2 regions of the Mesobacillus boroniphilus genome follow, and region 2 is predicted to be linked to the other one. Evidence: a T-box and tRNA genes for the amino acid it is inferred to sense, from the RefSeq annotation. Region 2 holds a T-box; the other holds one or more tRNA genes.
What was found. A T-box is a leader RNA that pairs with one kind of tRNA and senses whether it is charged. The one in region 2 lies ahead of alaS (alanine--tRNA ligase), so its partner is inferred to be a tRNA-Ala.
Positions count from the first base shown of each region.

Region 1: it has a tRNA-Ala gene. The T-box ahead of alaS (alanine--tRNA ligase) is inferred to sense a tRNA for this amino acid. The anticodon was not compared.

Region 1 covers NZ_QTKX01000002.1:912,837-929,121, reverse strand. The annotation lists gene DYI25_RS17370 (hypothetical protein) at 12-188, shown strand; gene DYI25_RS17365 (GNAT family N-acetyltransferase) at 258-785, opposite strand; gene DYI25_RS17360 (DMT family transporter) at 795-1,709, opposite strand; gene DYI25_RS17355 (MgtC/SapB family protein) at 1,863-2,558, shown strand; tRNA gene DYI25_RS17350 (tRNA-Ala) at 2,663-2,735, shown strand; gene DYI25_RS17345 (alpha/beta fold hydrolase) at 3,305-4,078, shown strand; gene opuFB (osmoprotectant update ABC transporter permease/substrate-binding subunit OpuFB) at 4,616-6,133, opposite strand; gene DYI25_RS17335 (ABC transporter ATP-binding protein) at 6,130-7,077, opposite strand; gene mgrA (L-glyceraldehyde 3-phosphate reductase) at 7,509-8,498, opposite strand; gene DYI25_RS17325 (aldo/keto reductase) at 8,533-9,468, opposite strand; gene DYI25_RS17320 (MATE family efflux transporter) at 9,486-10,856, opposite strand; gene DYI25_RS17315 (carbohydrate binding domain-containing protein) at 11,144-14,095, opposite strand; gene DYI25_RS17310 (glycoside hydrolase family 30 protein) at 14,402-15,739, opposite strand; gene DYI25_RS17305 (cellobiose phosphorylase) at 15,758-16,285, opposite strand, start outside.
Region 2 covers NZ_QTKX01000001.1:2,190,139-2,206,423, forward strand. The annotation lists gene mltG (endolytic transglycosylase MltG) at 294-1,445, opposite strand; gene DYI25_RS11280 (DUF1292 domain-containing protein) at 1,770-2,057, opposite strand; gene ruvX (Holliday junction resolvase RuvX) at 2,073-2,489, opposite strand; gene DYI25_RS11290 (IreB family regulatory phosphoprotein) at 2,490-2,759, opposite strand; gene alaS (alanine--tRNA ligase) at 2,839-5,472, opposite strand; T-box leader at 5,548-5,759, opposite strand; gene DYI25_RS11300 (AI-2E family transporter) at 5,824-6,903, opposite strand; gene DYI25_RS11305 (YrzQ family protein) at 7,194-7,328, opposite strand; gene DYI25_RS11310 (hypothetical protein) at 7,352-7,543, opposite strand; gene DYI25_RS11315 (PRC-barrel domain-containing protein) at 7,553-8,029, opposite strand; gene recD2 (SF1B family DNA helicase RecD2) at 8,136-10,601, opposite strand; gene DYI25_RS11325 (tetratricopeptide repeat protein) at 10,634-11,293, opposite strand; gene mnmA (tRNA 2-thiouridine(34) synthase MnmA) at 11,467-12,582, opposite strand; gene DYI25_RS11335 (cysteine desulfurase family protein) at 12,626-13,780, opposite strand; gene cymR (cysteine metabolism transcriptional regulator CymR) at 13,934-14,356, opposite strand; gene DYI25_RS11345 (replication-associated recombination protein A) at 14,573-15,847, shown strand; gene DYI25_RS11350 (tRNA threonylcarbamoyladenosine dehydratase) at 16,069-16,285, opposite strand, start outside.

The sequences.
Region 1 (16,285 bases), on a different contig from region 2:
GGTGATCCTATTTGCTGCAATCAATTGCACTTTATCTATCACTAATCATGGCAATACTATTATTTAGCATTGCTTACATTGAAGCCATTAATATCGCTAACGCTGAAGGAAAGGTTCACGGAGGTACTTTCATTTTATCCACTGTCTGCGCATTATTGTTTTCGAGGTTCACTTACCTATTCATTTAAAAAAATCCCCTCTTTTAGAAGGGGATTTTTTGTACCATACAGATTTGTACCTATACTCTTACAGTTTTTCTATAGTAGCCGGTGCAGCAATTTTAAATCCCTCCACATATATGCTACTTCGATATATTCTTTGCCTGCAATTTTCACAACTTCTTCTCCAGCTTTTTGTGGCTGAAGGCTTTCATAAAATTTTCGGCTTACATTATCCGCTAACACCCAAACGAGCATAGAATCATACTCTTGCTTCAGCAAATCATCCAGACCCGCTTGGAGCAGCTTCAATCCAAGTTTCCCTCTTTGATACGCCTTAAGAATGTAGATTGCGTACAATTCGCCCTCCGCTTTGAACTTCCTCGATCTTTCTTTTCCAAAGGAAGCAAAGCCAACGATTTCCCCTTCTGGATTAACAGCGACAAAAACCGTAGATGTATCAGCACTTCCTGACAAGCTTTTTTCCCATAAAGATTTCCGGTCCTCCACATTTAAAGAATCCAAATAATCCTGGCTTACAATTCCCTGATAAGTTTCTTGCCAGCTTCTAACGTGAACCTTGGCAATACCGCTCACATCATCTTTCGTAGCCTTTCTAATTTTCACATCCATCCCCTACCCCGATATTGAATTGATTTCAGTTTGATTTTTCAGCTTCATCTTTCTTTCATCTACTAAAAACAATGTTATGCCTGCAATAACAACTAATCCTCCGATAATCTGAGTCCAAATTACTTTTTCACCGAGCAGGTAGAAGGCAAGAACGGTTGCACCAACTGGTTCAAAAAGTATCGCCATTGAAATGACCGAAGCGCTGATCCATTTTATAGACCAGTTAAACAATGTATGGCCAAGTAAAGTTGGTATCAGCGCAAGGAGGATAAAATAAACCCAATCGCTTGTAGGATATGGATAAAACGAATCACCTACAGCTATTACATAGAAGAACAATGAAATTGAACTGATGCTATAGACAATAAAAGTATATGTTATTAAAGACATTCGCTTCCTAACGGTTTGGCCAAATAAGAGATATACGGTTACTAATGCACAGGCTATTATAGCCAAAAAATCTCCAAACAGTGCACTCCCACTGATCTTAAAATCACCCCAACTGATGATGACACTGCCGCCAATTGCAATCACACCGCTTAAAATCGCTTTAACAGATACACGTTCCTTAAAGAATAGGTAAGCCCCCACAAATGCAAATAGCGGTTGAAGAGTGACCAGCACGGTTGAGCTTGCTACTGAGGTATAGTTTAGCGATTCAAACCAGAGGATAAAATGAAAGGCCAGAAATATCCCGGCTATCCCGGTGAATAACCAATCCCGTTTCGTAATAAGACGAAGTTCTGAAACATACTTTATAAGAAACACCGGCAGCATTAATAGTACAGAAAAGAATAATCGGTAAAAAGCTATGACTCCGGACGGCGCTGATGAGACTTTGACCAAGATCGCAGAAGTTGAGACTGCCACCACACCGATCGCGACCGCCATATAAGGATTTACTTTAGGTGCTTCCATTTACATTCTCCTTTAATTAATTCAATGTGAATTATATGTATTTTACAATGAATTTGAAATTTTATCTTGAATAAAATTTAATTTTCCATGAGAAGTTTAGTCCGTCAATTTTAGGGAAAGTAAATACATCTTATTAGGGGCAGGAGAAACGACATGATATATTCAATTGATATGGAAATTTTACTTAAGTTAGGGATATCCGCTTTCTTGGGGCTGGTCATTGGGCTTGAAAGGGAAATTAAAAGAAAACCGGTTGGCCTTAAAACGAGCCTGGTTATATCAATCGTCAGTTGTCTTTTGACTATTGTCTCTAGTGAATCAGCTTATATGTTCCCCGGGGATGAAGACGTTAATATCACGATGGACCCGCTCCGTTTGGCGGCCCAGATCGTATCAGGTATCGGATTTCTCGGCGCCGGGGTTATTTTACGAAGAGGGAATGACACGATTTCCGGTCTGACAACAGCCGCAATGATCTGGGGTGCCGCTGGTATTGGAATCACAGTTGGCGCCGGATTTTATTGGGAAGCTATTGCAGGTGTTGCTTTACTCATTGTAAGTGTGGAATTCATACCGTTCCTAATGACTTTCATAGGTCCAAGGCAATTAAGGGAAAAAGAAATACGCCTGCAATTCAATGTGAACAGCAGGGAGAGCATAGCTGATATTATCACAAAGATTAAGTCTGAAAAAATTGCACTAAAAAACGTCCGTATTAAGGATCTTGCAGAAGGAAACCAGATCGTGCAATTGATTGTAACCGTGGACTTCCGCAGAAAGACTACCGATGTGTATGAGGCGGTATCGGAAATTGAAGGTATCAACCGGGTTGAAATTGAAGGATTGTAGAAAAGCCGCTGAATTGCGGCTTTTTAGTTTACTCATAAAATTTTGTCTTGCATGTCCGGCAAGATGGTTATATAATCTTTCTTGTACCTTATCTATTTAGATACGGGGGATTAGCTCAGCTGGGAGAGCGCAACGCTGGCAGCGTTGAGGTCAGGGGTTCGAGCCCCCTATTCTCCACTAACAAAAAGGCTGCAAAACCAATTGGTTTTGCAGCTTTTTTCGTTATTGATTGTCATTTTAATAATAAACTAACTTCCCCTGCATCATGTGTAAGCAACTCGCAAGCATTTCAACAGATTCCACTCAGTACTCTTGGTCATTGCCAAACCAGGAAACAGTCTTTGGTTCTTCATGATTATTCCAATACAAGCTATTCCACCCTGTCCCATGCATTTCAGTCTGCATTTTGAAAGATTCTCCTTAAAATCAACCACAATTAGTCTAAATCCAAATGTATGGTCCTCTAATGACCCTCCTTCACCAGAAAAAATATTTACCATTAACCTCCATAAGTCCCTGCAGTTAGTAAGATATTTACTCTTTCATTAAAGGAATACTTTTTAATGCTTTACAAAATGCTCCTTCTAATCCTTTTTTCTGTTTCACTTACCCAGGCAATATGCATTTTTTTAAATAAAGTAAGGAAAAATATTCACTGAGTCCTTTAGTAACCTTTGTAAGAGGTCTAAACCCTTCCTATCAGATTAAAGAATTCAATATTAATAAGGAATTGAGGTGACAAGTAAATGCCTATGCTGAATATGAAAAGTGCCAGCCTGTATTATACTGTAAAAGGAAGCGGAACTCCGATCGTTTTTATCCACCCGCCTGTATTGACTTCAGTTAACTTCAAATATCAATTAGAAGAACTCTCAAAAAGTTTTCAGATCATTACTTTTGATATTAGAGGACACGGAAAAAGCCCATACTCCCCAGAACCATTAACCTATCCACTGATTATTAAGGATATCATTCGACTATTGGACCACCTTAATATTAATAAAGCGTTTTTATGCGGATATTCCACAGGCGGTTCTATTGTTTTAGAATTCATGCTGACGTTCCCTGAGAGAGCCTTAGGAGGAATTTCGATTGGAGCAATGCCTGATGTAAATGACGATTACTTGAGGAAGAAGATTTCTTTAGGAATCAAGCTTTCAAGCAAAGGGGCTATAAACTTATTAGCCTGGTCCATCTCCTGGAGTAATTCAAATAATATAAAGCTGTTTAAAAATATGTTTTCAGAAGCAAAAAAAGGAGATTACCGCAACATTGAGCAATATTACCGCTATAGTCTAAAATACAATTGTGTCAATCAGCTACATGAGATTAATCTGCCTATCATGCTGGTTTATGGCAAGAAGGATAAGCCCTTTCACCCTTATGCAAGGCAATTGCATGAAAAATTGCCTCAAAACGAATTGCATCTTATCGAGAATGTTGACCACCGTATCCCGACTAAGGCTGCGAAAGAATTTAACCAGTTAATTTTTCAATTTGTAAAACATAATGACAGGTAGCTATGTGTACCTGTCACCATTTTCTGGTGTTCACTTTTTCCTGGGTACGTTCATGTTCAAGATTTACTTCAACTTCCAAGCCCTTACACTGACCCCAACCTTTAGCCATCTTAAAATTTTTTAAGCTGAGGAATCTTTAATCAAGTGATCGATTCTTCTATCTTATTGCTGTTTAACTAGAGAAAAAGATTTAGAAACATAATCGCTCATAAAGAAACCCAAACTTAACGGATTTCTATGACCACATGATTTTTAAATTATGCACAAAACAGTGCACAGACTTTTTTTAAATTGAACTAAATTGACTTCGATTGTTTACCACAGTCTATAAATCCCTATAAACCAAGACTTATTTTATTTTAATTCACCTTATTTAACTTAATTTTCCTTATGGGTTTCCTCTTGAAGCGTTGAGGTCAGGGCTCGATCCCCCTACTCTCCACTAACAAAGAGGCAGAAAAACCAGTTGGTTTTTCTGCCTCTTGTCGTTATCTTGCTGAACGACATTTCTTAAAATCCTTATATCTTACCAATTTGTTATTCCAATAATCCCGCTTCCATCAAATACTCTCTTGCTGTTTCCTCAGCGGATTTCCCTTCTACATTCACCTGATAATTCATTTTCCGCATTTCGTCATCGGTGATTTTACCAGCGAGCTTGTTGAGTGCCTTTACGATTTCAGGATATTTTTCTGCTGTTTCGGCTCTTAGCAGAGGAGCTCCCTGGTATGGAGGGAATAAGTTTTTATCATCTTCAAGTACGACTAGATTGTATCGCTGGAGCTCACTGTCGGTTGAGTAGGCATCCACAAGGTTTATTTCGCCGTTTTTGATCGCACGGTACCTCAGTTTCGGCTCCATTGTGATCAGACTTGGCAGATTTAGTCCATAGAGTTTTTGGATCCCTTTATATCCATCTTCTCTATCTGAAAATTCAAGTGTGAAACCTGCATTTAACGAGGATTCAATCGATTTTAAATCAGAGATTGTTTTCAAGTCATTTTCTTTAGCCAACTGTTCGGGAACGGCTAATGCATACGTGTTGTTATAGTGCATTGGCTGAAGCATTTCCATCTGGAACTCTCTTCGCATTCCTTCTTTTGCCTGCTGGTATACTACTTCGCGGCTTGTGCTAGCTGCTGTTTCTTTTAGAAATTCCGAAATGGCCGTGCCTGTGAATTCGGGATAAATGTCAATATTACCGTTTTCCAATGCGTTGAAAACAAATGATGTCTTACCCAATCCAGGTTTCAGCTGAACAGAATGGCCCGTTTCTTCTTCAATCAGAAGTTTATACATATTAATTAAGATCTCTGGTTCGGATCCTAGTTTTCCTCCAATGACAATCTCTTCTTCATTTTTTCCGCCTAAAAATGGAATGACCATTATTAAAAGGACAGCTAAGGATAAGGCACCAATGGTGATAAGAGATTTTTTAAAGGAAACCGTTTCGAACCTTCTAAGTACAAGGTCAAACAGAATGGCAAGCAAGGCAGCGGGTATTGCGCCAAGAACAATTAATGCCGTATTATTCCTGTCGATTCCGAGAAGGATCAGGTCACCTAACCCGCCCGCTCCAATCAGCGCAGCAATCGTCGCAGTCCCGACAATCAAGACCATCGCTGTTCGGATTCCAGCCATAATAACGGGCATCGCCAAGGGGAGTTCAATTTTCATCAAACGACGCTTACTGTTCATTCCCATAGCTCGTGAGGCTTCGATTAACGATGGGTCTACTTCATTGATTCCTGTATATGTATTTCTTAATATTGGAAGTAGCGCATAGACCACAAGAGCAATGATAGCAGGGACTTTCCCAATGCCGAATAGCGGGATCAATAAACCAAGCAATGCGAGCGAAGGAATTGTTTGCAGGACGGCTGTTATCCCAATGATTCCTTCGGAAATCCGCTTCCTTCTAGTCAAAAAGATACCGAGCGGAATCGCAATAAGAACGGCGAAAAACAGTGCTATAAAAGAAATCTGAATATGTTCTAGAAGGGAACTTAAAAGCTCGTCTTTTCTATCTATAAATGTGGACGTCCAGCTATTCATTTCATCCCCTCCATCTGCCTCGATAAAACCCGGATTATTCCACGCCTGTCTATGGTCCCGATTATTTCATCCAATTCTTCAACCGCCAGCTGTTCATGCTCAATCAGTAACGAGAGAATTTCATTTATAGACACTGTCGAGGCAATTACAGGCAGATTGTTCAGTTCTTCAGCGGTTAACGTTTGGATAGCTTCCCGCACATTTACCATTGTCCTGTTAGTCTGGTCTATCCCAACAAACTCACGGACAAAATCATTTACAGGTTGATGGATCAGCTCTTCCGGAGTACCTGTCTGGACAATTTTCCCGTTCCTCATCAGGCAGATCCGATCTCCGAGCTTTAAAGCTTCACTCATATCATGGGTTACAAATACAATGGTTTTCTTGATGTTTTTTTGCAGTTCGATGAGATCATCCTGAAGCTTCTCCCTGCTCAGGGGATCCAATGCACTAAATGGCTCGTCCATTAAAATAATCGGCGGGTTTGCCGCAAGCGCCCGGGCCACGCCAATTCGTTGCTGCTGTCCTCCAGATAATTCATGGGGCAGCCTTTTACGATAAGTTTTTGGTTCAAGTCCAACCATATTCAGTAATTCATCTATACGGTGATCTATCTTTTTCTGCTCCCATTTCTTCATTTCCGGGACAACCGCAATATTCTCTTCAATCGTCATATGCGGAAATAAGGCGATTTGCTGAAGGACATACCCGATATCCCAGCGAAGCTCATGAATATCATAGTCACTGATCATCTTATCCTTGATTTTAATATAGCCTTCCGTAAGAGGAATCAATCGATTGATCATTTTTAAGGTTGTCGTTTTTCCGGAACCGCTTGGACCGATCAGGACAAGCAATTCCCCTTCTTTGATATTTAAATTAAAGTTATTTACCGCATATGTTCCATCGTCATATTTCTTCGTTACATTTTCAAAGCTGATCACTTTTTCACCCCTATATTCTCTCGAATTTTACTATTAGATATTGTTAGCACTTTGAGGATTTCTTATTTTCAGTTACAGGCAGTGCTGAAATGACACTAATTAAATACTACCAAAGCTGGCACCTTGGGTAAAAAGAGCGGCTTACCTATCCTGATATAAGACCAAATTACCTTTACCCTAAATACAAGAAAATCATTCCAAGAACAAAAAGTGCAAGCGTCTCATTCAGCCCCGACAAGCGCTGGAGGGCCGACCGGTGAAGTTGTTCTTTGACTTCATTGGGCGGACCGAAGCGACTCGAGGGGCTAGGCGCTGGAGCTGGATTAAGAAAACTTCATGGAGTTATCCATAACACAATAATTTTATTAATTCCTTAACCATAAAGAAAAAAGCTGTAAAACCATTTGGCTTTACAGCTTTGTTTGAAGTCCTTATTTTAAGATTTCATCAATCAAATTCAGTTCTGCTTCACTAAAATTAAGATTGTTCAGTGCAGCGACGTTTTCTTCAATTTGGCTGATCTTGCTTGCACCGATGAGTGCTGAGGTGATTTTCTGTTCCCTGAGCACCCAGGCAAGTGCCATCTGGGCAAGTGACTGGCCCCGTTCCTGGGCTATTTCATTTAATTGTCTAACCTTAGCAAGAACTTCTTCAGATACATCTCCCTCATTCAGGAAGCTGTTTGGCTTCAGAGCTCTGGAGTCTTGTGGAATTCCATTGATATACCTGTTTGTCAGCAATCCTTGAGCCAATGGAACAAATGCTATCGATCCGACTCCTTCATCTTTTAGCAAATCTGTCAGGCCGCCTTCTACCCACCTGTTAAACATAGAATAGGCAGGCTGGTGGATCAGCAGCGGAGTACCCAGGTCTTTTAAAATTCCGATTGCCTGCTTCGTTTCCTCTACTCCATAATTGGACAATCCAACATACAAAGCTTTACCCTGCCTGACGACATGATCAAGCGCCATCATTGTTTCTTCCAAAGGCGTTTCCGGATCCGGCCTGTGGTGGTAAAAGATATCGACATAATCGAGTCCCATCCTTTTCAGGCTTTGGTCAAGACTCGAAACGAGATATTTCCTTGAACCCCAATCGCCATACGGCCCCGGCCACATACCATATCCTGCTTTTGTTGAAATGATCATCTCATCACGGTACACTGAAAAATCCTTCCTAAGAATTGAGCCAAAGTTCTCCTCTGCTGAACCAGGCGGGGGACCATAGTTATTTGCAAGATCAAAATGAGTAATCCCAAGATCAAAAGCTCTTCTAATTAAAGAACGGCCCTTCTCAAAGGGATCTTGACTTCCGAAATTGTGCCATAAGCCCAGGGAAATGGCTGGCAATTTAAGGCCCGATTTGCCGCACCTATTATATGTCATTGAATCATAGCGATTGCTGTCTGGTTGATATGCCATTATTTAAAAACCTCCAAAGAATTCTTATTATTTTCTACCATCCCAACGGGTCAGCTTGCAGCTTTTGTTCCCAAATCCCCTCTATCTTTTCTGCTTTTTCCGCTGGAATCCTTTTACCTGAGGCAGTTAAATTTTCAATCAACTGCTCAAGATTCTTGTTTCCAGGAATGACGGTAGAGACCTCCCGATAATAAAGGATATATCTTAAAGCCATCTGTACCAGCGATTCTCCAGGTTCGAGCATTTCCTTAAGAACAGGAATGAGCTCCGCTCTTTTCGTAAGCTGATCCCTGTCCCAACGGCTCCGTATGTCTGTAAACACACTATTTTCATCATATTTGCCTGACAGCCATCCAGAATCAAGCGGAACTTTTACAATCAGTCCGATATTTTTTTCTGCTGCCTTCTTGAAGGCTTTTCTTGGCTCCTGATGAAAAATGTTGAACATTACCTCAATAACCTGGCTTTTAGAATTCCGAATCAGCTCCTCCATTTCCCTGCCCGAGTCAACTGAAGCTCCGTAAGCACGGATCTTTCCTTCCTGCTTGAGTGACTCCAATATCTCAAAATGATCCGTGCTTCCAGTCAAGATCTCAAACGGAGGGTTATGCAACAAAATAGAATCTAGATAATCCGTTTTAAGCCGACGCAAGCTATCTTCAACTGAACTGCTGATTTTCTGCGAATCAAAATTGAGGGTGTTATCTGGATGGTGCCCAAACTTGCTAGTAACCACCGCCTCGCTCCTTCTTCCAGTAAGAGCTTTCCCAAGCAATGACTCACTATTACCACCGCCATAATTCGGAGCTGTATCAAAGAAATTGCAGCCCTGATCAAGCGCTTCATGCACAAGCCTGATTGCTTGATTGTCCTCCATGCCTTCCCAATCCCTGGCGTTCCCGAGCTGCCATGCGCCAAAACCAACTTCCGACACCTTTATCCCTGTGCTTCCAAGCTGTCTGTAATTCATTTGCTAACTCCTTTCTGTCATGCTGTTTGGGCCCTTGTTTCAACCAGGACCTTCTTCTCCCACACACGACTTCTCCACCTGATATACATGATGATTCCTCTGAACCATTCATCAATGATAAAGGCCATCCAAATGCCAGAAAGACCAAAACCCATTTTAATCCCCAAAATATAGGCGAGTGGCACACTGATTCCCCACATTGAGACAAGAGCCATTTTCACAGGGAATACAGCATCCCCAGCTGCCCGGAGAGAACTGATTACGACTATGTTGAAGGTTCTTCCAGGTTCGAGGATTAAACACAGGAGAAGAACCTTACTTCCTTCCCTGATGATGTCCTTATTATCAGTAAAAATCCCCAGGATGGGTTCCCTGATCGAAACGATTACAACGGTGATCGCCATAGTAATAATGATACTTAGTTTCAAGCTTTTTAATAGCTGGTGATAGGCTTTATCAAACTCTCTGGCCCCTACTTTGTATCCAATCAGGATTTGCGTTCCCTGGCCTATAGCTATTCCGAATAGCATCATGAATGACATGATATTGAATGTGTATACCCTTGTTGTCAGGGCCATAGCCCCCAGCAAACCAATAATAACTGTAATCGCCATCTGGCTGGTATTGTAAAGTGCATTTTCCCCAGCCGAAGGAATGCCTATTTTCAGGATCTTTTTAATAAAAGACTTATTGAAGTTAAGGTAATCTTCTAATGCGATTTTCACAGGAAGCCTGCGGTATAACAATCTGAAAATTAGAAGCACTGCGATTGAGCGGGATATGGCTGTCGAAATAGCTACACCCTGAACACCCATTTCCGGAACGCCAAATAGTCCGTAAATAAATAAACTGTTTCCTGCAAGGTGGATGATATTCATAATGATCGAAATGAACATCGCTTCCTTTGTTAAACCATTTGCCCGCAGGATTGCCGACGCAGTAACAAGGAGCGCCTGGGTAAACAGTGTTCCGCCAACAATCACCAGATATTGATGCGCCAGACGATTGATTTCTGGAGTCAGGTTGAACATCTGTAAAAATACATCGTTGAAACCGACAACAATAATGCTCACCACCACTCCAAAAATCAGGTTCAGAGAGAGTGATAGACCTGATATTCTTCTTGCATCCACTTGAAGCCCTGCTCCAAGGTTTTGTGATACTAGAACCGCGGTGCCTGTGGCAACGAAGCCAAATACGAGGATCATGAAGAATACGAGCTGATTGGCTACCCCGACAGCCGCAACGGCATCATCCGAAATATGGGATAGCATAAAAGTATCCGTGCTGCCCATCAACATGTGCAAAAATAATTCTATAAAAATCGGCCAGGTAAGTGCTAATAAGCCAACCTGTTTAGGCAGACTGTTGTTTTTTTGTAAATTCATTATGCATTTCCACCTTTAAAAGTTCCCCTTGATTCAAAAAAGGGGTTATATTACGCTGGCCTCTGATCATTCAACTTTGATTGTTAAATTTTAAAGCAACGCAATGGAATAGAAGGATAAGAGGCAGAAAAGACTTGCTGTTCTGCCTCTTGATTCCGACCATATTTGAATTTTATTGGCGAATTTTAGAATAATTCGACCACATTCTGAGTTTTATTGGCGAATTTCTAAATAATTCGACCACATTCCGAATTATTTCGACCAAGTCGATCCATCCGCTAATTAACTTAATTTTTTGTGATGCTTACATTGTCCAGATAGACATTTGTTGCTGTATTGCCATCTAAAATATTGCCGAGCTCGAAAACGATTTTGCCATCGGCATACGTTGCTTCATTCATTACAAAGTTAAAGCTAAATGGCTTCATATCAGTCGTTAAATTAATTGTTTGAGTTGGTACATAAGGTGTGAACCATGGATCAGTTGACAGCTCTTTCCCTATATTGACATTCATTTTCCTCGGCACGTCTGCTCTTGCCTCAAACGTGACTGTATAGCTGGCTCCATTTTCAAAAAGCAGGCCCTTCTGAAAAACCTGAGGGGCATACGATTGACCGCCAACCTGTGAAATCGCAACCTTCAGTTCTTCGTTTTCAGCAGTCATTGTACCTGCTCCATATCCGCTCCACTGGTCGCCCCACCATGCGGTCCATCCATTTGTTCCATCTGAAAATGTTCCATTATCAATACCAGGTGTAGAAACAGGCTCAGGCTCCTGCTGAGACGGTGCGTCCTTAACTTTCAAGACCACATTATCAATGAATACATCATGTGCCTCGACTAGCGATGAAGCGTTTTTGCCAAGCAACATCTTCAAGGATACGGTTTCATCGACAGGCATCGTGAATTCATATGAGTATTGCTTCATTTGGTCACTAAGTTGAAGATTTTCACTCAAAAATCTTGTATATTGAGCATTTTCAATCGTTGCCTCAATATCTCGTTCCACGGTTGAGCGCGCCTCGAAGGAGAGCTCATAGACTACTTCCTTAGCTAGGCTTAATCCCCCCTGTATAAATTGTACACTCCATGTTTCATTGCCTTCATTGGTAATAGCCACTTTTGCTTCGCCATTTTCCTCTGAGATACTGGCTGCAGCATCATTGTGTACATAATTTCCCCATGAATTCAAACCATCTGCAAAATCACCATTCTTCAATGGATACAAGTCAATGTTTCCATAATCCGGTATGTTTGATGTCTTTAGCAGTGCTACATCATCCAAATAGACATCGCCATCTGCGTCTCCAAAGTTAAAGACAAGTTGAGCTTCTGAATCAGAAACATCCTCAGGCATTGTAAATTCAAATGTTTTCTCTTCCATATTTGAAGTGAGGTTAATTGTTTTAATTCCTGAATAATTAACCATGCCGTCCTTACTCAAAAGGGCAGCTTGAATCGTTCTTGTTTCGTCTGCTCGTGCTTTTAAAGTAACCTTATAATCATTTCCCTTAACTAGGTAAATCCCTTGTTGGTCAAGCTGGACTGCTTCAGGATATTTGGCACCATCTTCAATCGCTACACGTAGCTCTCTCGTTTCTTCGGAAACAGATACAGTTGCAGCAGCTGCGTCTTCGACTGAGAAGTTCCAGAACATGAGACGATCCATGCCGCCCTGGTCAAACGTACCATTATAGACATGATTTCCATCTGGAAGCGGCTGTTTAGGAGCATCTGGATCTACTGGAGTCCCAGTAATATCTACGACTCTCACGTTACCGATCCAGACAGGATTCGTCCCGTTGCCGCCAAGATTGAATTCAAGTCTTGACGCAATGTCTGTTTCATTCAGCATATCAAAAGTGAATTCATAGGATTGAAGTTCACTCGTCAGCTTAAACGACTCTTCATTTGAATATTTCACCCAGCCGCGTGAAGCTCCTGCGCCAGCTTTGACCATGATACTACGCGGATCCGTTGATTTAGCATCAAAGCTGACTTTATATTTCCCGCCATTGCCTAGAGAAAGGTTCTGGATCATTTGCAGGGAATAAAGCTGGGATCCCGCATTCGTGATATTTGTTTTAGCAAACCTCTTGCCTTCAATTTCTTCCACTGTCAGGCTGCCGTCTCCGCCGAACTCCGGTAACTTTACAAAGTTCCAATACGTTGAATTCAGTGCTTCACCTGGCTCATCCACAACGGTGATCGGCTCTTCATAATTCTGGTCATAGATCAGGTTGCCGTCTTCCAAAGGCTGTTTAGCATCTGCAGGCAATTCCACCGGCTCTGCCACTGGCTCAACCGGTTCACGATATTCGCGTTTTTTCAGATCGTATACCCTGACATAATCTACTTCCATCTGGCTTGGGAATTCCGTCGTCTCATCAGGATCCCCGTCAAACCATCCGCCAACTGCGAGGTTCATAACCAAATAGAATTCCTGGTCGAAAGGTGCAGGATAGGAAAAGTTTGCTGCGTTATCCGTACCTTTTGAATACCATTTGTTCTGAGTTTGATAGAGTTCTCCGTCTACATACCAGCGCAGCTCTCCTGGTTCCCACTCAAGCGCATATGTATGCCACTTGTCGATGCCTCTATTTTCAGGAAGCTCGAATTCCTTGCCGGTATACTTGTTATTCGGCCATCCTTCACCATAATGGATTGTTCCTGCTACTGTATGGGGTCTGCTGCCCCATGACTCCATAATATCAATCTCACCTGAGGCTGCCCAGGAACCATATTTATCCTCTTCAGGAAGCATCCAGATGGCAGGCCAAAGCCCTTTCCCTGTTGGCAGCTTTGCCTTAATTTCATAGCGTCCGTATGTTTTGCTGAACAGGCCTTTTGTTTTCAGCTTGGCTGAAGTGTAATCATACGTTCCAAACTCATCTGTAACCTGCTCTTGCTTCGCTTTGATGACAAGCTTGCCGTCATCGATGAAGGCGTTTTCACTTGAATCCGTATAATACTCTTTTTCATTGTTCCCCCATCCAGGTGCTATTCCATTGCCATCCTCGTCGACGATCCAGTTCCCAATATCATGGGTCCATTTGCTGCGGTCGATTTCAGGTCCGTTGAACTCATCTGACCAGACAAGCGACCATTCTGATTTGTTCTGTTTAAAATCCTGCTTCGGGACTGCATTTTCATTGCCTTGTTCGACGCCGTTGCCTGCGAAACTCGTACCAGGCAACATCATCATTGTACTTAATAAAATGGCCAGTGTTTTTTTCAATCCAATTCCTCCTTCATTTTGAAAAGCGTAAGCGCCTTGGTCAGCCCCGACAAGCGTTGGAGGGCTTGACAGTGAAGTCGTTCTTTGACTTCATTGGCAGGACCGAAACGACTCGAGCTGCTCAAAGCTGACGCTTCTCGCAAGATACTCAAGGAAGCCGATTCGGGATGAAAACTGGCTAGGCGCTGGAGCTAGACAATTTTCAAAATTTAAAAAACACCACCTCCTTCACGTAACATCCATAAATAAAAAATGATTTCTGTCATGACAAGGAGGCGGTTCATTTTAATCTCTGATTATAGCTATCTAACTTTTTAGAATGAAGGTAGTAATAGAGTGTTCTGGCAGTTCTGCTTTCGTTACCCTGCCATCAAGTGAAAGGCTTATTGTTTCTGGCTTGTCTTCATCATTCATCACGACTGCAACAATCGAGCCATCTTCGTTCTGGAATGAAACCGACTTTAGTGTTGGGTGATTTAGTTCATGCGCAATCCTGAATGCATTCGGTTTGATGTATTTGCTGAAATGCCCAATATAATAAAAGGAGCTATTATAGTGAATCTCTCCAGTCTTGGTATCGACGATCACCGGTGCATCGCAATAATTGCCTACATGGTTCGGCCCTCCCTGTTCATTCAGGACGATATTCCAGTCAATCCAGCCTTCAAGCCAATTGTTGATATCACCCATGATGTTCCTAGCGTAGCGTTCTCCTGTATGCCAGGCGCCAAGCTGAACTCCGCCTTCGATGCACCCTTCCGTGAAAATCAGGTGTTTATCAGGGAATTCGTCATGGATTTTACTCAAGTTCTCAAATTCCTCTGAGACATACCAGTGGAGGCCTGTTCCCCAAATATATTTAGCAGACTCTGAATCTGATAAAATCGTTTTTGCCCGCTCATAGGCTATGTCCCTGTTATGATCCCAGATGATGATTTTCTTATCCTGCAGGCCTTCCTGCTCCATCACAGGTCCTAAATGGTTTTTAACGAAGTCACGTTCTTCTTCTGCCGTATATCTGCAGGAATCCCAAACCTGAGTTGCCTCAGGTTCGTTTTGAACGGTGATTCCCCAAATCGGGATGCCTTCCTTTTCCATCTCCTTGATGTACTTCGTATAGTACAACGCCCATGCCCCATAGAACTCAGGCTTCAACTTCCCGCCATTATTCATTTCATTATTGGTTTTCATCCAGGCTGGAGGGCTCCAGGGGGAAGACAGTATTGTTAAACCTTCTCCCCTTGCTTTAACAGCATCCTTAATGAGCGGAAGCACATATTTCTGTTCGCGCTCAATCGAAAACGTTTTGAGTTCGACATCATTTTCCTCAACATACGTATAGTTCTCAAGGGCGAAGTCACAGCTGTGGATGTGGGTTCTGCCCAGGCTGTAGCCTAGTCCTGTTTCCTGATTGAAATAGCTCTCGACTACTTTCAGCCGGTCTTCTTCCGGAATTTGGGCAAGCGTGTAGGCAGCCGCCTCGGTAAAGGCGCCTCCAAAACCCATAAAGCTTTGATACTTTTTCTCCGGATCAAGCTTCAGCACACTAGGCTGCAGATCTGCTCCATTTTCAGCAGTAAGGTTTCCTTTGTCAGCTAATCGGTCTCCTGTATTCTTTGCGGTCTGAAATACCTTAATTTCCATCAAGCGCACCCCGGTTCCTTAGTTTAGATAAACATCAATTCTTGTAATTTTGCCGTCCCTCACATCTTTTGCGTATGATTCTGGCAAACGATCATTCTCTACTTCTACCATTTCGTCATTCATATGAAGCTCATATTTAACGGTCCTTACTCCATCAGCTCCATACGTATTTTTTCGAGAAGGATTATGATAGGTTACCTCTGTATGGCCCAATAATGTAAACTGTACCTTCCCATCTGCGTCGAAAAGCCATGACGGCAAAATAGGCTGCAGGCGTAAGCTCAATCCTGCTTCATTGACTGTGAAAACTTCCTTGCCAATCATCATCAACTGCCAAATGCTCAAGAATTCCGCTGTTGTTCCGCTCAACCTGGCTACAAATCCTTGTCCATGGAGAGACTCGTCTGGATTTGCGCTGCTGGCAATAAAGGATGAATTCTCAAGAATGCTTCTGCCGTATACTTCTGGGTCCATGAATGGAGGAAGCGCATTCGTTAAATCCTCGAAAAACTCGTCATATAAGCCAGACTTCAGGACACTGAGCAG
Region 2 (16,285 bases):
AAAGGCCAAAAATCAGCCAGAGTAGATATATAAAATGACTGTCCAAGCATGAAAAAAATAGCGTTCACAGGTTAAGAGAGACACCGCCCGGCAATATTGCCGTTCCGGTTCATAAGCTAAAAAAGCCACAACTCCTACTTCTGCAATGCACGCTATCAAATAAATCGGAGCTCTCATAAAGAGCTTACCCTAGACAGTAACATTACTATTGAATCTAGAAAAAAACACTTGAATTATTTTATCACAATAAGAAGGGAAATGCTAATCTTTCTGCATTCCCCTTTTATTTACTGTTATTTTTTGTTTGTTATATGTTCGGCAACTTTACGGTTATGTTCAGCAAGTGTTTTAGAGAAGAGTACATCTCCATTAGAGGTGGCAAGAAAATACATATCATCCGTGTCAGCAGGTGCCAGAGCGGCCTCGATTGACATTACCCCTGGATTGGCGATCGGGCCCGGCGGCAACCCTTGTATTTTATAAGTGTTATAAGGGTCATCAATTTCAAGGTCCTTAAAAAATACCCGTTCTTTATGTTCTCCATGCGCGTAAAGGACGGTCGGATCTGTTTGCAGCATCATTCCGTCTTCCAGGCGATTGTAGAAGACGCTTGCGATTTTATCGCGGTCAACTTTTTCAGTCGCTTCTTCTTCAATCAGCGATGCCATCGTCATCAATTGATGTGTAGTCATTTCCTTTTCTTCCATCTGTCCTCTGAATTCACCGAGAACTTCTTTAGTCTTAGTCAGCATGACAGTAACGATTTCCTCGACCGTCGGCTTTTCAGAATAAAAAGGATAAGTTGCCGGGAACAGATAACCTTCAAGTGGATACTTCACATTTTCGTTTAAGATGTCTTGCGTTAGAACGTCAGGATATCTTCCCATCATTTTTGTGATGAATTCCTTATCGTTCAGCTGTTTAAAAATTTCTTCTTCGTTTTGCTGTGTTTTCTCCGCGATGATTCCAGCGATTTGCTTCAACTGTTTTCCTTCAGGAATGGTGATTTTCATGACTACATCCTGCATGACTTTACCAGTTTTCAAGCTCGAAATTATTTCAGGAAGTGTCATGGACGGATTCATCTTATAATCCCCGGCCATAAAACCTGCTTCATTTTTAAATTTCACATAGTATTTGAAGACTCTCGCATCCCGGATTACACCATTCTCCTCCAATATCTTTCCGATTCCAGTAGTAGAAGAACCAATCGGAATATTGACATCGATCGTCTTCTCGCTGGATTCATCTACCGGCTTCAAGGCTTCTTTAATATAATAATATCCGCCTCCGCCAACTGCCCCGATGAGCAGGATCCCGACAATTGCCGTGATGAAGACAATCTTCCTAACGATTCTTGCTTCATTCTGCTGTTCGATCAGCTTCTCAGCTATCAACTTCTTTTTATCGTTTTTCGCGTCTTTTATATTTTTTTCGTCAGACATAAGTTCCCCCTCCAGTTAACAATGCTGATTTCCTGGATACTCTCTTTTTTCACATCTCGAACCATTATACTATATTTTTTATTTCTATTTGCAAATAATTACGAAAAAATACCTTGAACGACAAACAAACCAAAAATTCGACAGTGGACTCAGGCGTATGATAACACATAATCGGTGTTTTTTTCGAGGGAGGTGCCATCTGAGGACAATAGAGATTATCTATCGGACACTTTCCCAGGATTCCTTCTTCTGATTGGTCCATAGATCTTCCGTAAAACAAATAAAAGACCAGGCTATATTCGCCTGGTCCCATTTGAACATATTTTATTCTTCGTCTTGCTCTGCAAGGAATGTTTCTAACATTTCTTCGATCATGTCCCATTCTGCGTCAGTTTCGATTGGCATTAGTTCGCCATCTTCGTTGTCTTCTGAAGGGCTGAATGCTGATGCGTGGATTTCGATTTCTTCATCATCGTTATCCTCTGCACCTACTGGATAATAAAGAACATATGACTTGCCAAATTCATCAGAGTCAAATGTGAAAAGCACTTCGCATAGTTGTTCGTTACCGTTTTCGTCTACTACTGTGATGTTGTTTTCGCCGTGATCCATTGTAGTCACCTCAATTTAATTTTGGCTGTTTAAATAGCCTTGTAAAATCATAACTGCAGCCATTTTATCAATGACCTTTTTCCTTTTTTTGCGGCTCAAGTCTGCCTCAAGCAAAACCCGCTCTGCAGCCACTGTCGTCAGGCGCTCGTCCCAAAGGATGACAGGGACTCCGAACCTTTCCTCCAATTCACGGGCATAGAACTGGCTGGCCTCTCCGCGAGGGCCAATCGTGCCGTTCATGTTTTTAGGCAGCCCGACGACAACTTTGCCGACTTCGTACTCTTTTATTATTTTACCTAATTCATCGAAACCAAACACATTTTCTTCTTCGTTGATTTTCAATGTTTCAAGTCCCTGAGCTGTCCATCCGAGTTCATCGCTCAGCGCAATGCCGACTGTTTTCGAGCCGACATCCAATCCCATGGTCCGCATTTATTTCCCCTCTCGATGGTTCCTTAAATAGGATTTAACCAGTTCCTCGATAATTTCATCCCGCTCTAGCTTGCGGATGATATTGCGGGCATCCCGATGGCGGGGAATATAGGCCGGGTCGCCAGAGAGCAAATATCCGACAATCTGGTTGATCGGGTTATACCCCTTATCCTGCAAGGCTTCATAGACCTGCAGCAGGACTTCATTGGCATCATGCTCAAAAGGCTCTTCGGGAAAATTAAATCTCATCGTTTTATCAAACGAGCTCATCGAATGCACCTCACTTTTAAAAAATGGCAGGCAAATTTTTCTTTAGGTTATCTTCATTCTACACTACTTTACTTTTATATCAAATTGATTTAACCCATTCTTCAGCAAATTGAAGAGCATTGTCAAGTTTTGATGGGTCTTTTCCGCCAGCCTGTGCCATATCTGGACGGCCTCCGCCGCCTCCGCCGCAAATTGCCGCTGCTTCCTTGATCAGTTTTCCAGCTTGATAACCTCTTTTAATCAAGTCATCAGTTACTGCTGCAATCAGGTTTACTTTACTGCCATCAGTCATACCAAGCAGGATAACAGCTGAGCCAAGCTTCTGCTTCAAGTCATCAGCCATATTTCGCAGGCTGTTCATATCAGCTGCTTCAACGCGCGCTGCCAGCAACTGGACACCGTTCACTTCTTTGACCTTGGAAGTTAGGCTTCCTGCTTCAATATTACCCAATTTAGCTGATAGAGATTCATTTTCGCGCTGAATCTGCTTCATTTCAATAAGCATTGAGTCGATTCTGTTTGCAATTTCTTTAGGAGATGTCTTAAGTTTAGCTGCCGCATCTTTCAGGATGCTGATTTGATCATTCAGCACTTTGTAAGCTGCTTCGCCTGTTACAGCTTCAATCCTTCTTGTACCTGCACCAATGCCGCCCTCGGATACAATTTTGAACAATCCAATCACAGAAGTATTAGGAACATGGCAGCCTCCACAAAGCTCAAGACTGTAATCGCCAACTTTTACAACACGGACAATATCTCCGTATTTTTCGCCGAATAATGCCATTGCGCCCATTGCTTTCGCTTCAGCGATCGGCTTGAAGTTCGTCTCAACCTGGATGCTTCTCCAGATTTTTTCGTTAACGATTGATTCTACTTGCTCCAATTCATCTGCTGTGACCTGGCCGAAGTGGGAAAAATCGAAACGTAGTCTATCAGGCTCGACAAGAGATCCCGCCTGATTTACGTGACCTCCCAGTACATCCTTCAATGCCTGGTGTAGCAAGTGTGTTGCAGTATGATTCTTGATGATTCTCGAGCGATTATCCTGGTCAACTTTAGCTGTCACTTCAAGACGCTTCGTCACGGTGCCCTCTTCTACCACTGCATGGTGAAGGTTTTGTCCGTTAGGAGCTTTCTTTACGTCCTTGACCGATAGCTTCACGCCATTCGCTTCGATTGTTCCCTTGTCAGCGATCTGGCCACCGCTTTCCGCATAGAAAGGTGTTACATCAAGGATAAAGTGAACTTCATCGCCAGCATTCGCTTCCTCAACAAGCTCGCCTTCCTTGACCAATGCAACAATCTTGCCATTTGTTTCAAAATTTTCATAACCGACGAATTCACTGCTTTCTTTAATGTCGCCAAGAATGCCGCCTTGAACCTGCATGGAACCTACATCCTGACGTGCAGCACGTGCTCTTTCACGCTGCAGTTCCATTTCTTTTTCAAAGCCTTCATGGTCGACCTTCAATCCTTCTTCTTCAGCATACTCTTCTGTTAATTCGACAGGGAACCCGTATGTGTCATAAAGACGGAAGACATCTTCTCCCTGGACCATGCCGCTGCCTTTTTCCTTTTCCTTCTTGATCAGCTCGGAAAGGATTGCAAGGCCTTCATTAAGCGTTTCATGGAAGCGGTCTTCTTCGTTTTTGATGACTTTTTGGATGAATTCTGTCTTTTCTTTTACCTCTGGGTAGAAGTCATGCATGATTTCACCGACAACAGGAACAAGCTCGTACATGAATGGACGGTTGATGTTCAGCTTTTTCGCATAACGTACAGCTCGGCGCAATAAACGACGAAGTACATAACCGCGGCCTTCGTTCGAAGGAAGTGCACCGTCACCGACAGCAAAAGCTACCGTACGAATGTGGTCGGCAATAACTTTGAATGCTTCATCCTTCTCTTTGGACTGTCCGTATTTTTCACCAGAGATTTCTTCAGTCGCATTGATGATTGGCATGAACAAATCTGTTTCAAAGTTTGTCGGAACGTCCTGAACCACAGAAGCCATACGCTCAAGCCCCATACCTGTATCAATATTTTTCTTCGGCAGTGGAGTATATGTTCCATCAGGATTGTGGTTGAACTCGGAGAACACCAGGTTCCATACTTCTAAATAACGGTCATTTTCCCCGCCAGGGTATAATTCTGGATCTTCAGGATCATTGCCGTATTCAGGTCCTCTGTCATAGAAGATTTCCGTGTTTGGACCACTTGGGCCTTCACCGATATCCCAGAAGTTCCCTTCAAGGCGGATAATGCGCTCTTCAGGAATACCGATTTTCTCTCGCCAGATATTGAAAGCTTCATCGTCTTCGGGGTGAATTGTCACAGATAGCATTTCAGGATCAAAGCCAATCCACTTTTCATCCGTAAGGAATTCCCATGCGAATTCAATTGCTTCTACCTTGAAATAGTCACCGATCGAGAAGTTCCCGAGCATCTCAAAGAACGTGTGGTGGCGCGCTGTCTTGCCGACATTTTCGATATCGTTTGTACGAATAGATTTCTGAGCATTGGTGATCCGTGGATTTTCCGGTATGACACGGCCGTCAAAATACTTTTTCAGTGTTGCCACACCGCTGTTGATCCACAGTAGGGAAGGATCGTCATGCGGTACAAGTGACGCGCTTGGCTCGATCGCGTGGCCCTTTTCCTTAAAAAAATCAAGATACATTCTTCTGATTTCAGCACCTGTCAGTTTTTTCATAAAACTAACCTCCTAAACCCAATTGAAATTTAAGCTTTCAGGGATTTTAGGCAACAAAAAAAGCCCTCATCCCTGGACAGGGACGAGAGCTTGCTCGCGGTACCACCCTGATTATGGACGCAAAGACGTGCGCCCATCTCTCAAAAACGCTTTAACGCAGCTGCTACGGCAGGTTTTGCCTGCACTCCGGAATAGCTTTCTGTTATCCTTCATCGGGAATTCTTGCAGCCTTGGAATCCCTCTCTGGACGATGGTCTATAACATACTCGTTCCTTCTACATTTTTCGAATTATTAATCTATAGCCGAATTATATATAGCCGCTTGCCGTTTGTCAAACGACTTGGCAAAAATTATGTTGGTCGCGCTTTCTTTCTCTCCAGTATGATATGGTCTTTTGCGTGAATCAATGCCGCCCTCAATACGACCAGAACGGGAACGGCTAGTATCAATCCCAGGATACCGCCCACTTCTTCCCCTGCTAACAGCGCAAACATGATCATCAGAGGATGCATGTGCAGGCTTTTACCTACAATCAGTGGGGATAGAATATTCCCCTCGAGGAATTGAAGTGAAAAGACAATCACGAGTGATAGAACCACCATTTTTACTGACATTGTCGCGGCAATAATCACAGCCGGGATGGCACCGATGATTGGCCCGAAATAAGGAATCACATTCGTTATCCCGACAATTGCTCCAAGCAGAAGCGAATACTTTATGCCCGCCATCCAAAAAAACAATGAGGATAGTACTCCAATAATGAGACAAATGAGCAGCTGGCCGCGGATATAGCTGCCCAGCGATTTGTCGACTTCATGCAGGAACTTGGTGCCTGGCTGCCTCCACTGCCGTGGTGTGATATACCACGCCGCTTTTTTCATGACATCAAAATCCTTCAGCATGTAAAAAGCGATAAACGGGATCACGGCAATCGTCAGGATGGAATTTACGAGATCCATCAGGAATGCCATCGAACCCGCGAGCACACCATCAAGCCATTGTTCCATCCTGTTGATTCCATCCTCAATTCTTTCGTGGATACCTGCTGGCCAGGTAGAGGTCTGGTCGACAATATTATTGACCATTTGTTTATATTGCTCGGCGAAATACGGAGCATTTTCTGCCAAGTCGCCCAGCTGGTGGATCAGTGCTGGTATCCCTTTGTAAAAAGCAAAGCCGGCCCCGCCAAAGAACAAGATATAGATGATCAAGATAGATACTCCGCGATGAAGTCCTTTTTGGTGAAGGGCCTCTACGATAGGATGCAGCAAATATGTAATGAATGCAGCCACTGAAAAAGGCACAAGCAGCGAAAGCAGTACTTCCAAAAAAGGAACCCATATGGACTGCAATTTAATGAAAACATATAGAACAATGAATAAAAGGAGAAGAAATCCAAGCCGGTAATACCATTTCATCTGGATATTCATCCATCTTCGCCCTCCTTCCTGTTTATTCTTAAGAGAAAGGAGGTGGATTATACATTTTGGCCTTGCTTGGATATTTTTTAAGCAGTCCTTTTCGATTTAATAGCGAAAGGTTCTTTTTTATAGCGAAATTTTTAATAATATAGCGAAAAACTTTTTATTATAGCGAAATTCTTAATATTATAGCCAAAAAGGATTTTTTATAGCGACTTGGAAATTATCAGCGATTTTTTCCAATCTGACAGTAAAAAATCCCTTGCAATTACGCAAGGGATTAGGTTTGATTATCCGGACTAGAATAAAGCTCTCGTCATCTTTCTGCCAAGCCTCTTCATTTTTCTGCCAGACATCATATTGTTGTTGGAAGCATAGTTGATTGCTGCCATTCCAGCACCAATAGCAATTACGGAGGTTAACATTCTATTCATATGCGCCACCTCTTTCATTTATTTTACATGCCGTATTGACGTTGATCTTCTTCAAATAAATCATCAAGTGAGCTCAATGTTCCATCCTCTTCGACTTGATGGGTATGGATCAAACCTTTGTTTAGAGACAGTTCTATGAAGCAATTCCAGCAGTAATATTGGTTGATGCCAATTTTACCTATATCCTTGCTTCTGCAATTGGGACAACTTAACATAAGGACACCTCATCTCGATTTGACAGTGACGACGATGGCATCCCTTCCGATTGCAGGTGGACCAGTGGTCTTTATGACACGCTTCCCATTCGCGATATCCGAAAAAAAGCCATCCGTTAATTCGTACCCTACAATCGTGCCCAATTCTTCCATAAAATATACATCCTCCAACAGGCCAAGCTGTTCTCCTTCTTTCGAAAGAAGCTTTTTCCCAGCAAGGCTCTGATTATGTTCGAATGTATATTCCGGCTCTGCCTCCAAACGTTCCAAGGCTGACTTGTCCTTCACCATGACTCCATCTTCACCAAAGGATGAAACCTGGTCCACTTTCACCTGAAACGTTTTCTTGATGAACGCACCTTTTTTTACAAGTAAGCCTACTACGCTTCCATTGCCGGAAATGCTCACATCACAAACTTCGCCCAGTTTTTGACCACTCGTCAATTCATATACTGGCAGTCCCTTTAAAAGTGAAAATGTCCGCAAAAGTGTGTCCCGCCTTTCCCGAACAGTCTTAGTTTCCACTGACTGCGGCAAATTCATGAGGTGTAAGGTTTTCCATAAAAAAAGAATCCGCAATTATTGCAGATTCTTATGCATCCTTTTCATCCATAAAATCATAAGGAGTCAGGTTGCCCATTCCAATCATCGGATCAGCGCTTTTGATGATTTCAATGTAATCCACTTCGTCCTCATTGCCGGTAGTATCTTCATTTTGGAGTTTATTTTCCAACTGAGGCTCGCTTTGATTCTTTTTATCTGCTTCATCTTGCAATTCAGGCAGTAATTGTACAAGCTTCTCAACGAGTGTTGTGTTCCTTGCGGTATCTTCACCACGTTCAATCCCAATTTTAAGTGCTTCTTCTTCACCAACAAGAATGAGGAATTGCTTGCTCCTTGTGATTGCTGTGTAAATCAGATTCCTGCGGAGCATCCTGTAATAGCTTTTTACCACAGGCAGGACGACAATTGGAAATTCACTGCCCTGGGATTTATGCACTGAACAGCAATAAGCGTGGGTGATTTGTGACAGATCCGGCCTGTTATATGTGACTTCAATGCCGTCGAAGGAAACAATCAGCTGGTCCTGTTTTTCCGTGTTTTCCTTTGCGTAAAAAATGGCTACTACCTCGCCCATATCCCCGTTGAACACATTAGCTTCAGGCTGGTTCACCAGCTGGAGGACTTTATCGCCAATCCGGTATTTCACATCGCCAAACGCAAGCTCTTTCCTGGTTCCATCTGAATTCGGATTAAAAAGATCCTGCAACAGCTCGTTCAGACGGTCAATGCCGGCTGGGCCACGGTACATTGGTGCCAGCACCTGGATGTTCCTTGGGGAATACCCCTTCTTCTTTGCGTTGGCAACCACCTTTTCGACTACCTGGGGAATCTGGCTTGTCGTACATTTTATAAAAGAACGGTCAGGCTGTTGGGAGGAAATATCGTCTGGCAAATACCCTTTTTTGATTTGGTGGGCAAGTTCGATAATCGATGAACCTTCTGCCTGCCTGTAGATGTCCGTCAGCCTTACCGTCGGGACCCTTCCAGAATCCAATAGATCCTTCAAGACCTGGCCCGGTCCTACTGAAGGGAGCTGATCTTCATCACCCACGACGATGACCTGAATATTATCAGGGAGCGATTTGAATAATTGATGGGCCAGCCATATATCAACCATCGAGGTTTCATCAATAATCAAAATCTTTCCCTCGAGCGGCTGGTCTTCATTATGATCAAAGCCTTCCGCACCATTCCAGCGCAGCAGCCTATGGATGGTCACAGCAGGCAGTCCGGTTGACTCAGTCATCCTCTTTGCCGCACGACCAGTCGGAGCTGCAAGCAGGAACGGATAAGGCTCTTCTTTTTTATAATCTTTTGGTTCCAGAGAACAGCCATGCAGCTCGGCATATAGCTCAACGATTCCCTTAATAACCGTCGTTTTACCTGTGCCGGGACCGCCAGTCAAGATCATCATCGGTGACATCAGAGCTGTCTGGATCGCATCCTTCTGACTTGGACCGTATTGGACACCCAGACGTTCCTCAAGATTTCCGAGTGCAAGGAGAAACTCTGATTCGGGAAATTGATTTTCGTATTCTGTTTGCTCAAGGATCCTTTTAATGTTGGCAATCAGGCCTTTTTCGGAATAATAAAGGGATGGCAGATAGATTCTCTGTTCTTCGGCAACCAGCTTTCCTTCTTCACCCAGCTTGATGATTTGGTTCGAGATATCAGTAAATTCAATCTCGATATTCTGATTGTCTTCAAGCAGCTTTTTTACCTCCACGAGCAGCTCTTCCGCTTCCATGAAAACATGCCCACCCTGGATGCTTGAATTCTCAAGTGCATAAAGACAGGCAGCCTTGATACGGTCCGGATGGTTACCTGTTAATCCGAGTTGGCTGCCCAGTTCATCAGCCCTTCCGAAACCGATGCCTTCGATGTCCTCTACAAGCTTATAAGGATTGTTCTGAATAACGTCAATAGCCTGTTCCTTGTATACCTGATAAATTTTCATCGACAGCTGCGGGCCAAAGCCATATTCGTTCAATGCGACCATTACTTGTTCAAGGCCCTGATGTTCCATCAATGTGTCATAAAGTTCCTTTGCTTTTTCTGGGGCCAGCTTCGGAATTTGGTCAAGGACGGATGGATTCTCGATAATCCTCGTTATGGCCTTTTCTCCAAGTGTATCGACGATTTTCTCTGCTGTTTTCTTCCCGATTCCTTTGAAGAGATCACTTGATAGGTAGCTGATGATTCCCTGCTTTGATTGTGGCAGGTCTTTACGGAAATGAGTCGCATGGAATTGTGCGCCGAACTTGGGGTGTTCTTTTACCTCACCAAAGAAAATATAAGTCTCCTGCTCATGAATCCGGGGGAAATACCCAGTGATGACGGCTTCTTTATCCTCGTACTGTTCATTTGTTTCCTCGACCCTGATCCTCAGGACTGTGTATAGATTTTGTTCATTATGGAAAATGGTAACAAGATGCTTACCTTTCATGAACTTACCCTGTTCTGAAAACAAATCAAGTGAGTCCTGTTTGTCCAAAGTACTTCCCCCTTTCCTTCAATTCAACTTATTTAACGGAGATCTTGTCCCTCAATCAATTTCTTGCCGTGGCCTGCGAGCAAGTGGTCTGGCTGGATTTCCAATGCACGATTGAACATCTCGAGCGCTTTTTCACCATTTTCTTTGTAGCCATAAGCTACGCCAAGATTATAGAGGGCGTCCGCATGCTGCGGGTCCAGCGAGATTGCCAGTTCTAGGGCTTTAATCGCTTCGTCGATAAAAGCTTCCCTGGCGAGACAAAGCCCATATTGGAAATGGGCTTCAGCATCATTTTCTAGAAGTTCCGTGCTGCGTTGTAAATATGGCAGAGCAAGCTTGTTGCTGCCCATCTGCACGAGGGTCATACCCAGCATGAAAAAATTGTCTCCATTGTCCAGCCCTTTTTTCATGGCTAGCTCAAACATATTTTTGGCATCCTCGAAGTGCTGGTTATCATAATACACACTACCCTTGCTGTAATAGGCTGCGGTTGCATTCTCATCTATGCTGATCGCTTTATCGTAAAACGTCATTGCTCTTTCAGTATCACCCACGGCGGTGAGGACGTTCCCAAAATTTATGTATGCAACTGGATCTTCTGGCTGAGCCTCAATCGCTTCAGCGAATGTCTTGGCAGCCTCTTCCCATTTACCTTCTTTCATTAACTCAATACCTGTCTGGTTTTTATCCATTTCTAACACTCCATTCTCCATGAAAGTATACCATATTAAGGAAGGATCCAGACTCTCTTCGAGCACTTCCCAATTAAAACAGTAACGATAAATTACTATCAGTTTTGCAAGCAAAAAGAGCCTAGTCCAAAACAATCCCCGGCGAAGCTGGCCCGCCGGGGATTTTATCAGGATTAGCCGACATATGTCAGTTTGTTTCCGTTCTTGAAAATCTCATCAATCGTACCGCCACCAAGACATTCTTCCCCATCGTAAAATACGACAGCTTGTCCAGGAGTAACGGCACGAATCGGTTCTTTGAAAAGGACTTTTGCGGTCCCATCATCCTGTAGTTCGACCGTTACAGCATTATCAGGCTGGCGGTAGCGGAATTTTGCTGTGCAGTCGAAAGTCTTAGGCTTTTCCTTATCAGAAACAAAGCTGACATTAACCGCCGTGATGCTGTCTGAATAAAGCAGTTCGTTGTGAAACCCTTGTTCAACAAGCAATACATTGCGTTCAAGATCTTTGCCGACAACAAACCAAGGTTCACCTGAACCACCAATGCCAAGGCCTTGGCGCTGGCCGATCGTATAGTACATCAGACCGTCATGCTTCCCTTTCACTTCGCCGTTCATCGTCTCCATATTTCCTGGCTGGGCCGGAAGGTAATTTCCTAGGAACTCCTTGAAATTCCTTTCACCAATGAAGCAGATACCGGTACTGTCTTTTTTGGTTGCTGTGGCAAGATTTGCTTCCCTGGCAAGCTCCCTTACACGTGCCTTTTCCAGATTTCCAATTGGGAACAATACTTTTTCAATCTGAGCCTGACTCAATTGGTTCAAGAAATAAGTCTGGTCCTTATTTTCATCCAGTCCTCGAAGCATCTTGCGTTCCCCGTCCCGGTCCTCCACTCGTGCATAATGGCCTGTCGCCAGGTAATCAGCTCCCAGATTCATTGCATGCTCAAGGAATGCTTTGAATTTTATTTCCTTGTTGCACATGACATCCGGGTTAGGTGTCCTGCCTGCTTTATATTCATCAAGGAAATAAGTGAAAACCTTATCCCAATATTGTTTTTCAAAATTGACCGCATAATATGGAATGCCAATCTGGTTGCAGACGCGGATCACATCCTCGTAATCCTCAGTAGCCGTGCAGACCCCGTTTTCGTCAGTGTCATCCCAGTTTTTCATAAAGATGCCGATCACATCATAGCCCTGCTCCTTTAAAATAAGAGCGGCAACTGATGAATCCACACCGCCTGACATCCCAACCACCACTCTCGTATCCTTAGGTGATTTTTCCATTATGCTTCACCTCTTTTCTCTTCCTTTAAAACTTATTCTTCCCTTAAACCTGGCTATTTTTCGTAAGCCTGCGGACAATTTTTGCCGTATCCTCGGCTGCTTTTTCAATCTGTTCCCTTGTATTGTGTAAACCAAAGCTAAATCGGATTGAATTTTTTAGTTTTTTATCTTCTTTTCCGAACATGGCGACAAGTACATGGGAAGGATCGATTGATCCAGCAGTACACGCCGAACCGCTTGAAGCAGCAATTCCAGATAGGTCAAGGTTGACAAGCATTGCTTCGACATTCGTGCCTGGAAAGCTTAAGTTTAAAATATGAGGGAGTGATTTATCAAGCAATCCGTTCAGCTGGAAAGAGATTCCGCTCATTTCAAGTTGATCAATGAACAAAGTTCTTAAGTCATTATAGAAGCTGCGCTTTGTTTCAAGCTCCATTTGGGATAGCTGGACTGCTTTGCGAAACCCGGCAATAGCCGCTACATTCTCGGTTCCGGCACGGCGTTTTCTTTCTTGTTCACCGCCGAAGAGCTGCCGCGCCAGCTTGATTCCATCCCGGATAAAAAGAAAACCAATTCCCTTAGGACCATTGATTTTATGGGCTGAAACAGAAAGCAAATCAACCTTAAGTTCATCAACATCCAATTTTTCAATGCCATAAGCCTGGACTGCATCCGTATGGAAAACAGCTTGATGGCCAGCTAACCGATCACCAATATCCTTTATTGGCTGGACTGTGCCTACCTCATTGTTTCCGTACATGATCGTCACAAGGATGGTATCATCCCGTAATGCTTCTTCAAATGATTCCATGGAAACCTGGCCATTTTCATCTACCGGTAGATATGTGACCTCAAACCCACGCTTCTCCAATTCCTCACAGCTATGCAGGACTGCATGGTGTTCAATCTGGGTCGTGATGATATGATTCCCCTTAGAGCGATTGTTTTCGGCATAACCGATGATAGCCAGATTATCAGCTTCAGTACCGCCGCTCGTAAAAATGATATTGTTCCCTTTCGTCCCTATGCTCTTTGCCAGTTCCTCGCGGGTATCATCGAGAATTTTCCTTGCCTCACGACCGAAATGGTGGATGCTTGAAGGGTTTCCGAACTCCGCTTCCATTACCTTGACCATGTCAGCCAGCACCTCTGGATGCAATGGTGTAGTGGCTGCATGGTCCAAATAGATTCTTTCCAAAGTCTTACCCTCTCTTCAGAAGTTTTTTTAAATATTCGCTGATTTCTCGTTGTTTGTTGCTTTTAGAACACATTTCGATGCACCCGCATTCTTTAAGTCATTGCGGTTCATTTTAAGAAATTATGTGCAAGCAACACGGTTTACGAAAAAGGCCTAAATATAAAACATATAAGCGTCAGACTCGCCAAAGTTGTCGGAATGATTAGCGAGGTCTTCGATGGTTGTATTATCGAGTACGTCCTTGACAGCGTCCCTGATTCGTGTCCAGAGCTCACGCTTGGCTGGTTCCTCGTCCTCTATACCTTCAACAATGCTGATTGGCCCCTCAAGGACACGGATGATGTCCCCTGCCGAGATTGTTGACGGTTCTGAACTGAGAATATAACCGCCATATGCTCCCCTGATGCTTTTCACCAGGCCGGCATTCCTGAGCGGCGCAACCAATTGCTCCAGGTAATGCTCTGATAAATCATTAGTTTGCGCAATGGACTTTAGGGATATCGGGCCCTCTCCATATTTTTTGGCTAGCTCGATCATGATCGTCAGTCCATAGCGCCCTTTCGTAGAAATTTTCATATTGCACCTCAACTCCAATTTTCATAAAGGTTAGCTATTCTTTAGATATATTCATAATGCCCCATATGGCATTCTCTCACTATATAAATAGTATCAAAATCCTCAGTCAATAGGTAGGCTTTTGCAATTATAGCACAAATTGCGTGTACCATGCGCAAGTCCCTCGTTCGTGTTATTGTATATATACGAAATATGCGTATTATTGGAGCGATGAGCATGAATCTTAAACCTCTTGCTTTCAGGATGAGGCCGCGGACGATTGAGGAAGTGATCGGCCAGTCGCATCTTGTAGCTGAAGGAAAAATCATAAATCGGATGGTCAAGGCACGGCAATTGTCATCGATGATTCTTTACGGCCCGCCTGGTATTGGGAAAACTTCGATTGCCAGCGCCATTGCGGGAAGCACGAATTTTGCGTTCAGGACGCTGAATGCTGTTACAAACAATAAAAAAGATATGGAAGTAGTCGCCGCTGAAGCGAAAATGTCAGGGAAGGTCATCCTGCTTCTCGATGAGGTTCACCGCCTTGATAAGGCGAAACAGGACTTCCTGCTTCCTTATCTTGAAAACGGGATGATTGTCTTAATTGGAGCGACGACGAGCAACCCTTACCACGCGATCAATCCCGCAATACGGTCCAGATGCCAGATTTTCGAACTGAAACCGCTTGAACCAGTTGATATCAAAGCTGCCCTAAGCAGAGCGATTGCGGATGAAGATCGAGGCCTAGGGCACCTGAATATTGAGATTACAGATGAAGCACTCACCCATATCGCTACCGCTTCAGGCGGAGATGTGAGAAGCTCATTGAATGCTCTTGAACTTGCAGTGCTGTCAACCGAACCAGATGTGGATGGGGTCATTCATATTGATGAAGCTGCAGCTGAAGAGTGCATGCAGAAAAAAAGTCTTTCACATGATAAAGATGGAGATGCCCATTATGATGTTCTGTCAGGTTTCCAAAAATCCATCAGAGGCAGCGATGTGAATGCCGCCCTACACTACCTAGGCAGATTGATAGAAGCAGGCGACCTCGTAAGCATCAACCGAAGGCTCCTTGTCATTGCCTATGAAGATATTGGACTGGCGAGCCCGCAGGCAGGGCAAAGGACGCTGGCAGCAATTGAAGCTGCTGAAAGGGTTGGGTTTCCTGAAGCAAGAATTCCACTGGCTAATGCGGTTATTGAGCTATGTCTGTCTCCAAAGTCCAATTCCGCAATTGTAGCGATTGATTCGGCGCTTGGGGACATCCGTTCCGGTATTAGCGGAGAGGTCCCTGACCATCTAAAGGATGCCCATTATAAAGGTGCTAAAGACCTAGGAAGAGGCATTGATTACCTATATCCGCATGATTATGAAGGCGGTTGGGTAAAGCAGCAGTATCTTCCGGACAGGATCAAGAACAAGGTCTATTACAAGCCAAAGAAGACCGGGAAATTCGAACAGGCAATAGCAGCTATCTATGAAAAAATCACAGGACAAAAAAAATAAGCGGAAGGGCCATTGTTGAGGCCCCTTCCGCTTATTTTTTAGCTAAGCTCTTTCCGTAAACTTTGTTACTTTTCCAACGAAAGTAAAAACCGGCACCTGGGTTTTTACGAGTATCATCGTAGTTCTAGTTCAGAAGTCTCCTCGAAAAGAGTCCCGATACTACAAAGAATGCGGAATACAATTATACGTACGAAAAACAACAATCAATGCGAATAGAGCCTTTAGCTATTCACACGGTTTATTTCGATATCCTTCAAAAGTTCCCTGACAACATAGCTCGCCATGATGAGCCCTGCAACTGACGGAACAAACGCATTTGAAGAAGGCGGCATTTTTGCCTTGCGGATTTCCGCATTGTCGTTACCAACCTCTTTTCGGACATCTTCACGAATCACGATCGGGCTTTCATCAGAAAAAACAACCGGAATCCCCTTTTTG